2 regions of the Microbacterium sp. NPDC077644 genome follow, and region 1 is predicted to be linked to the other one. Evidence: predicted binding sites of a transcription regulator. Region 1 holds the regulator's gene; the other holds the start of a gene.

Region 1 (5,834 bases):
AAGCTCGAGCACGCCGTCTCGGCCGGCGGCTACACCCTCGTGCCGTTGAAGCTGTACTTCCTCGACGGCCGCGCGAAGGTGGAGATCGCCCTTGCGAAGGGCAAGCGCGAGTACGACAAGCGTCAGACCCTGCGGGAGCGTCAGGACACCCGCGAGGCCGAGCGCGCCATGCGTCTGCGCAACCGCATGGGGGAGTAGCTCAGCCGGCGAATCCGAACGCCCGGCCGAGGAACGCCAGTTCGCGCTCGAGGGCGTCGACGATCGTCTCCGCGCGCCGGAAGCCGTGGCCCTCGCCGGGGTACAGCACGTACTCGTGCGGGATGCCGCGCGCAGCCAGGGCGTCGCGGATGGCCTCCGATTGCGAGGGCGGGACCACCAGGTCGTCCGCGCCCTGCAGCAGCAGGACCGGCACATCGATGCGGTCGGCGTGCGTGAGCGGTGAGCGATCGATGTAGATCTGCTCGCTCTCGGGCAGCGGGCCGACGAGCCCGTCGATGTAGTGCAGTTCGAAGTCGTGCGAGTCCTGTGCCAGCATCCGCAGGTCGGTGACCCCGTACCGGCTGATGCCCGCCGCGAACACGCCGCCGCGGACGAGGGCCGAGAGCACCGTCCATCCTCCTGCCGAACCGCCGCGGATCGCGAGGCGGGCGGGATCGGCGCGTCCGGATTCGGCGAGCCCGCGCGCCGCCGCGAGCACGTCGTCGACGTCGACCACACCCCACTGCCCGTCGAGGCGCTCGCGGTAGTCGCGGCCGTAGCCGGTCGATCCGCCGTAGTTCACGTCGAGCACGCCGATGCCGCGACTCGTGTAGAACGCGATGGCGGCGGATGCCGCGCCGGCGACGTGCGCTGTCGGGCCGCCGTGCACGAAGACGATGTAGGGCGGCAGCTGGTCGTCGGGCGCGGACACCAGCGGGTTCGCGGGTGCGTAGTCGAACGCGTGCACGGGGCCGTGAGCGCCGTCGATCGTGAGCTGCGTCGCGGGCGGCATCCAGTCGGTGTCCGTCGCGCACCCGCCGCGAACGCGAGTCACCTCACCGGAATCGACGTCCACGCACCACAGGCCGGCGTTCACGGCGGATCCTCCTCCCGAGAGCAGCACGCGCGAGCCGGCGACGTCGTCGACGCTCACGTGCGCGGTGGCAGGAACATCGAGCGCGCGCGTGGTGCCGTCGCCGTCGATCACGACGACCTCGTCGGAGCCGTTCGTCCGGACCGCGACGATCCTCCCGTCCGCCAGTGGCCGATACCAGCGGTTTCCGAGCACCCACAACCCGTACCCGGTGTCGGCGTCGGCCGGCGCGATCGGCTCGGGGTCCGATGCCTGGATGCCGTCGAGGCGCAACCGGTGCAGCCCCCAGCGCCCTGACGGGTCGTCGGCGTACAGCAGGTCCGCGTCGCCGAGCCACTCGGGCTGGAGCGCCGCACGGGTGCGGATGCTCGCGAAGGAATCGTCGCCGACCGTCGCGACGCGGAGCCAGGCGTCCTGCCATGGCATCCGTCGCCCCGACCACTCGACCCAGGCGATGCGGGTGCCATCCGGCGAGAGCGCCGGATGCGCGAAGAACGCCGTCCCCTGGATGTGAACATGCACGGCCGAGCCGTCGTCCGCCGCCGATCCGTCGATCGGGATCTCCACGATCGCGCGACGGTGCGGATCCGCTGCGAGATCCTCGCGGATCGCCAGCAGGCGGCCGTTCTGCAGTCGCAACCCGCCATGGTTCGGTCCGCGGCCCTCCGCGCCGGCGGGCGTGAGGGGAGTCGGCTCCCCGCCGCGCGGCATCCGGTGCACCCGCTGGTCCCGGCCGTCGACGAAGTACAGCGTGCCGTCGGCATCCGCCGTCCATGCGCCGCCGCCGTACTCGTGCACGCGCGACCGGGCGCTCCACGGGGCAGGCAGGAGCTCCTCGCCGCTCGAACTGCGGACCGTGACGCGGCCGCCTTCGGCGGGAACCGACTCGCCCCACCAGATCTCATCTCCAACGAATCGAGCGCCGTCGATGCGCGGCGCGGATGCGGCGATGCTCGACGCGGTGAACGGCGACGGCCAGGTTCCGTACGGCTGAGGCATGACTCGAGCCTATGCGGCCCTGCCGACGTCGGCCGTCGAGAGCCGACAACGCAGAAACCGCCCTCCCGGATGCCGGGGAAGGGCGGTTTCTGCGTCGTCGAAGGATGCCGGGCGTCAGACCGCGCGGAGCACGGCCACGACCTTGCCGAGGACGACGGCGTCGTCGCCGAGGATCGGCTCGAACGAGCTGTTGCGAGGGAGCAGCCAGGTGTGGCCGTCGCGCTGACGGAAGGTCTTGACCGTCGCCTCGCCGTCGAGCATCGCCGCGACGATCTCGCCGTTCTCAGCCGTGTTCTGGGTGCGGACGACCACCCAGTCGCCGTCGCAGATCGCGGCGTCGATCATCGATTCCCCGGAGACCTTGAGCATGAACAGCTCGCCCTTGCCGACGAGCTGGCGGGGGAGCGGGAAGATCTCCTCGACCTGCTGCTCTGCCGTGATCGGGACGCCCGCCGCGATCTGTCCGACCAGCGGCACCATGGCGGCATCGCCGACGGGCGTGCTGGCGTCGGCCGGGTTCTCGCCGCTCGCGCCAGGCAGGTCGATGAGCACCTCCATGGCGCGGGTCTTGCCCGGGTCGCGGCGCAGGTACCCGCTCAGCTCGAGCTGACCGAGCTGGTGCGTGACGCTCGAGAGCGACTTGAGGCCGACCGCGTCGCCGATCTCGCGCATGCTCGGCGGATAGCCGTGCCGTGCGATCGAGGTCTGGATGACCTCGAGGATCGCCATCTGCTTGGGGCTCAGACTCTTGCGGCGACGCGTGCGCGGAGCCTCGGCGTCGGTGGCGGCGGTGTCGCTCATGGGTGCTCCTTCGTGCGCGGTTCCGGGGCTGCTCTTCGAATGTCGGTGGCCCGTGGTGGGGTGTCGTTATCGAAACCGTATCCGAGAAAAGCCGCGATTCGGAAGATCTGTTCGAGCGTGTCGCCGGTTTCCCGCACGAGGTTTCGAAGAAGTCTTGACAGATGTTCGAATTCGAAGATACATTCGGTACGTAGCTTCGCATTCATCGCTCCCGGCCGAGCGGTGAATGCGAACGCTACGCCACAGAGGCAGAGGAGAATCCCATGAGCACCATCAGCATCGCCGCCCCGGCAGTCCGCATCGTCCGTCCGTCGACGCGACTGCGACTGACCGTGCGCGGTCGCCGCGTGCTGCTGGGCCTCGCCGCACTCCCGCTCGCCGCCGGCATCGCCTTCGCGGCTCTCGGCGGCGGTGCCGCTGTCGCCTCCGGCGAGTCCGTGCCCACGGCGAGCTTCGAGACGGTCACGGTCATGCCCGGTGACACGCTGTGGTCGATCGCCGAGTCCGTGGCGCCGAACGCCGACCCGCGCTCGGTCATCCACCAGATCGAGAGCCTCAACGCGCTGGGCGCCTCCTCCCTGCAGGTCGGGCAGGAGCTCGCCATCCCGTCCGAGTACGTCGACTGACCCCACCGTTAGCATGGGGAGTGTGACTGCTTCCCTCGGTGACTTGCCCCTCCGCGACGATCTTCGCGGACTCACACCCTACGGAGCGCCGCAGGCCCCGCTGCCCGTCGCGCTGAACGTGAACGAGAACACGCACCCCGTCCCCGACGAGGTCGCCAGCGACATCCTCGACGACATCGCGGTAGCGCTGCGCGAGGTGAACCGCTACCCCGATCGGGAGTTCACGTCACTGCGCGAGGCGTTCGCGGACTATCTCGGGCACGGACTCGAGCCCGGCCAGATCTGGGCGGGCAACGGATCGAACGAGGTCCTGCAGCACATCATGCAGGCCTTCGGAGGCCCTGGCCGCACGGTCTTCGGATTCGCGCCCACCTACTCGATGTACCCCTTGATCGCGCAGGGCACCGGCGCGCAGTGGGTCGCAGGGCAGCGCGAAGCCGACTACACGATCACGGCGGAAGAGGCCGCTGCGCAGGTGGAGCAGGCGGACCCCGACATCGTCATGCTCTGCTCGCCGAACAACCCCACCGGCACACCGCTCGGCCTCGACGTCGTCGAAGCGGTCTACGAGGCTGCGCGCGGCATCGTGGTCGTCGACGAGGCCTACCAGGAGTTCGCGCCTCGGGATGCATCGTCGGCGCTCACGCTCCTCGACGGACGCCCGCGGCTGGCCGTTTCGCGGACGATGAGCAAGGCCTTCGCGTTCGCGGGCGCGCGGGTCGGCTATCTCGCCGCAGACCCGGCGTTCATCGACGCCCTGCGTCTCGTCAGGCTTCCGTACCACCTGAGCGCCCTGACCCAGGCGGCGGCCGTCGCTGCCCTCCGCAACGCGGACACCATGCTCGGCATGGTCGACGAGATCGTGGAGCAGCGCGATCGGATCACCGCCACGCTCGAGGCGCTGGGGTATCAGCCGCACGAGTCGTGGTCGAACTTCGTGCTCTTCGGCGGCGTGGCCGATCCCCGCGCGACGTTCGAGGCTCTGTACGCCCGCGGCGTTCTCGTCCGCGACGTGGGCATCCCGCACCACCTGCGCGTGACAGCGGGGACCGAGGCCGAGACGACGGCGTTCCTCGACGCTCTGGCGTCGATAGACTCGGGCACATGAGCGCCTCCCGCACCGCGTCGCGTACCCGCAGCACGTCCGAGTCGACCGTCGAGCTCGAGTTGAACCTCGACGGCACAGGGCAGAGCCGCATCGACACGTCGGTGCCGTTCTTCGACCACATGCTGACGGCGTTCGCGAAGCACTCGCTCACAGACCTCACCGTCCGTGCCTCCGGCGACACTCACATCGACGCTCACCACACGGTCGAGGACGTGTCCATCGTCCTCGGTCAGGCGATCCTCGAGGCGCTCGGCGACAAGTCAGGCATCTCGCGATACGGCGACGCGCTCGTCCCGCTCGATGAGGCGCTCGCACAGGCGGTCGTCGACATCAGCGGCCGTCCGTACCTCGTGCACACCGGCGAGCCCGACGGCTTCGAGCACCACCTCATCGGCGGCCACTTCACGGGTTCGCTCGTGCGGCACGCGTTCGAGGCGATCTCGTTCAATGCCGGGCTCACCGTGCACGTCCGCGTGCTCGGCGGTCGTGACCCGCACCACATCGCCGAGGCCGAGTTCAAGGCCTTCGCCCGCGCCTTCCGGCAGGCCAAGGCGCTCGATCCCCTCGTCGACGGCATCCCCTCCACCAAGGGCGCGCTGTGACGCGCAGCGTCGTCGTCTACGACTACGGCTCCGGCAACGTCCACTCCGCGGTCAAGGCGCTCGCGGCCGCCGGTGCGGATGCCACACTGACGGGCGACCGCACCGCGGCGCTCGAAGCGGACGGGCTGCTCGTCCCCGGCGTCGGCGCATTCGCCGCTGTTCGCGCCGCGCTGCGCGAGCAGGGCGGGGACGAGGTCATCGAGCGGCGTCTGGCAGGCGGACGGCCGGTGCTCGGCGTCTGCGTGGGCATGCAGGTGCTGTTCGCGCACGGCGTCGAACGCGGGCAGGACGTCGAAGGTCTGGGCGAGTGGCCGGGCGCGGTCACGGAGCTCAACGCTCCGGTGCTTCCCCACATGGGCTGGAACACCGTGACCCCCGACGAGGGCAGCGTGCTGTTCCGCGGCATCGAGGAGGAGCGGTTCTACTTCGTGCACTCGTACGCCGCGCAGAAGTGGGAACTCGACGTCATTCCGCCGTTTCCGCAGCCGGCGCTCACCTGGACCACGTACGGCGAGCCCTTCCTCGCGGCGGTCGAGAACGGGCCTCTGTCGGCCACCCAGTTCCACCCCGAGAAGTCCGGCGAGGCGGGCATCCGCCTGCTGCGGAACTGGGTCGAGAGCCTTCCG
Region 2 (3,168 bases), on a different contig from region 1:
GGTCTCGGTCGAGCAGCGCGACGAGGTGCTGCGGCAGGTGCGGGCGCTTGTCGACGGAGGCGGGCGGATCGTGATCGGTTCGTCCTCTGTTCCCGGAGGCAACGGCGCCTTCGTCGACCCGGTGCTGCTGCGCTTCGACGACGCCCGCGACGACGCCGTCCACTCGGTGGAGGCGTTCGGTCCGGTGTCGTCTCTGATCACCTACGACACCGTGGCAGAGGCATCCGACATCGTCGCCCGCGGCGGCGGATCGCTCGTGACCAGCGTCGCGACGCACGACCCGGCGTTCGCCACCGCGATCATGGCCGGGGTGGCGCCGTGGAACGGGCGCGTGCTCTTCCTCGATCGCGACGACGCGCGCTCGTCGACCGGGCACGGTTCGCCGATGCCGGGTCTCGTGCACGGCGGGCCGGGCCGCGCCGGCGGCGGCGAGGAGCTCGGCGGCATCCGCGCGGTTCTGCATCACATGCAGCGGACGGCCGTGCAGGGCTCGCCCGAGATGCTGACCGCGATCACCGGTCAGTGGCACGCGGGTGCTGGGGCGCGTGAGGACGGCATCCATCCGTTCCGGAAGTCGCTCGCGCAGCTGCGGATCGGCGATCGGATCGCATCACGCACCCGCGAGGTGACGCTCGACGACATCGAGACGTTCGCGCACTTCACCGGCGACACGTTCTACGCGCACATGAACGAGGAGGCGGCGGCCGCGAACCCGTTCTTCCCCGGACGGGTCGCGCACGGCTACCTGCTCGTGTCGTGGGCGGCAGGACTCTTCGTCGACCCGGAACCCGGCCCGGTGCTCGCGAACTACGGGCTGGAGAACCTGCGCTTCATCACTCCGGTGTCGCCGGGCGACAGCATCCGCGTGGAGCTGACGGCTAAGCAGATCACGCCCCGCGAGACCGACGAGTACGGCGAGGTGCGGTGGGACGCCATCATCCGCAACCAGGACGACGAGACGGTTGCCACGTACGACGTGCTGACGCTGGTTTCGAAGGAGTAGGCGGAGGCTGCGCCTCACATGCTGGATGATTTCGGCCGGTTCTCAGCATCCAGAACCGACGAAAAGCATCCAGCATCGGCGGCGATGCACGATTCTCGAAAAAGCCCTCTGATCGGCCGGTTTCTCGGGTCGGAATGTCCGTGGCCCCCTGTTGAATAGGGGTATGAACAGCATCGTCGCCCACCTCGAAGACCTCGACAGGTCTCTCGCCGAGGCGGGCCGCGATGCGTTCGATCGGGAAGAGATCCCCGACCTCTCGGATGCCGAGATCGCTGCCCTTCTCGAGGCGAGCGGCCGCATCCAGAAGCGGATCGAAGCACTGCAGATCGAAGCCTCCGTCCAGGTGCTCGAGCGCTCGGCGCCGATGCGTGATGACAAGATCGCCGCCAAGTACGGGTGGGACCGGCCCGTCGACCTCGTGCGGGCGCTGACCCGCACCGAGACGCGTGACGCGAATCGTGTCGTGAAGGCCGCGCGCCTGACGAGCCGGATCCGCGGGATGTCGAGCGGTGAGTTCGTGCCGGCCCGCTATCCCGAGCTGCGAGCGGCCATGCTGTCCGGGGCGATCGGCGTCGCCGGGCTCCTGGCCGCGATCGAGCCCCTCGAGCAGTCCCACGACCGGATGTTCGACGAAGACCGGCTCGAGGCCGACCGGCAACTCGCCGACCTCGCCCTTGGGACGATCCGCGACGACGAGGGCAGAGCCGTCGACTCCGGCCCGTTGCCGCGCCCGAGGATCTCCGGCTCCTTTCGCGCATCCTCGTCGCCTACCTCGACCCCGACGGCGCCGAGCCGTCCGACAGCGCCGGGGCGAGAGCCCGCAGCTTCATCATCGGGCGCGAGCGCGACGGCAGTGTTCCGGTCCGAGGCAACCTCCTTCCCGAAGTGGCCGGGCAACTGCAACTGCTGCAGGACAGCATCCTCAACCCGCGCGTCGACGGACCCGCCGACCCGACCGTCGGCGTGCAATTCACCGAGAACCCCGACGATGTCGTGACACCGGGCGGCTACGTGCTCACCTCGGCCGAGATCGATCGGCGCACGAGGACTCAGAAACTGCACGACGCCTTCGCGATGATCGTGAACGCTGCCGCACGCTCGGGCGAGTTCCCCGACCTCGGCGGTGCCGCTCCGACACTCGTCGTCACCGTGAGAGCCGAGGACTATGCATCCGGGGCCGGGTGGGCGACCATCCTCAACACCGGCGACCGCATCCCCTCGCGCGTGGCCGCGCAGACCGGATGCGCGGGCGGTATCCAGCGGGTCATGTTCGACGAGAACGGCCGCATCGCAGCCCTCGGCACCTCAGCCCGCATCTTCAACGCCCTGCAACGCCGGGCGATCACTCTTCGCGACGGAGGCTGCGTCATTCCGGGGTGCACCGTCCCGGCATCCTGGTGCGAGATCCATCACGTCACCGAGTACGCCGACGGCGGCCCCACACACACCGACAACGGCGTCCTGCTGTGCTGGTGGCATCACCGCAACCTCCACCTCTCCGAATGGCGGATCCGCATGCGCGACGGCGTCCCCGAGATCCGGGGACCGGCCTGGTGGGACAGCAAGCAGCGCTGGCACCCCGCGGGAGTCCCGCGCCCCCGCATCCGAGAACGGGCCGGGTAGGCGACGATGCGCGAAACCCTCGAATGTGAGAGAATTACTGAACGTACGGTCAGTAAAGACGAGGGAGTCGCCGTGACCGAGGAACCCACCGAGACGAGCAGCGCCGACGACATGAGCGCCGAGCAGCGCCGCTTCGACGAGATCATCGCCGCGGACTCGCGCATCGAGCCGCGCGACTGGATGCCGGATGCCTACCGCAAGACGCTCATCCGTCAGATCAGCCAGCACGCGCACTCCGAGATCATCGGTATGCAGCCCGAGGGCAACTGGATCACCCGCGCCCCGAGCCTCAAGCGCAAGGCGATCCTCATGGCGAAGGTGCAGGACGAAGCCGGCCACGGCCTGTACCTGTACTCGGCCGCGCAGACCCTCGGCATCACGCGCGACGAGATGACCGACCAGCTCATCACAGGCAAGGCGAAGTACTCGTCGATCTTCAACTACCCCACCCCGACGTGGGCCGACATGGGCGCGATCGGGTGGCTCGTCGACGGCGCCGCGATCTGCAACCAGGTGCCGCTGTGCCGAGCATCTTATGGTCC

The links. The regulator LexA, encoded in region 1, represses DNA repair genes until DNA is damaged. The targets are predictions, from matches to a motif close to TCGAACANNTGTTCGA.
Region 2: the regulator LexA is predicted to act here: its motif matches at 1,618-1,633, upstream of AB0269_RS08915 (DUF222 domain-containing protein).

What each region holds. Positions count from the first base shown of each region.
Region 1 covers NZ_JBFBME010000003.1:31,572-37,405, reverse strand. The annotation lists gene smpB (SsrA-binding protein SmpB) at 1-198, shown strand, start outside; gene AB0269_RS12170 (prolyl oligopeptidase family serine peptidase) at 200-2,071, opposite strand; gene lexA (transcriptional repressor LexA) at 2,186-2,872, opposite strand; gene AB0269_RS12160 (LysM peptidoglycan-binding domain-containing protein) at 3,136-3,498, shown strand; gene AB0269_RS12155 (histidinol-phosphate transaminase) at 3,521-4,606, shown strand; gene hisB (imidazoleglycerol-phosphate dehydratase HisB) at 4,603-5,208, shown strand; gene hisH (imidazole glycerol phosphate synthase subunit HisH) at 5,205-5,834, shown strand, end outside.
Region 2 covers NZ_JBFBME010000002.1:414,455-417,622, forward strand. The annotation lists gene paaZ (phenylacetic acid degradation bifunctional protein PaaZ) at 1-1,003, shown strand, start outside; gene AB0269_RS08915 (DUF222 domain-containing protein) at 1,760-2,626, shown strand; gene paaA (1,2-phenylacetyl-CoA epoxidase subunit PaaA) at 2,738-3,168, shown strand, end outside.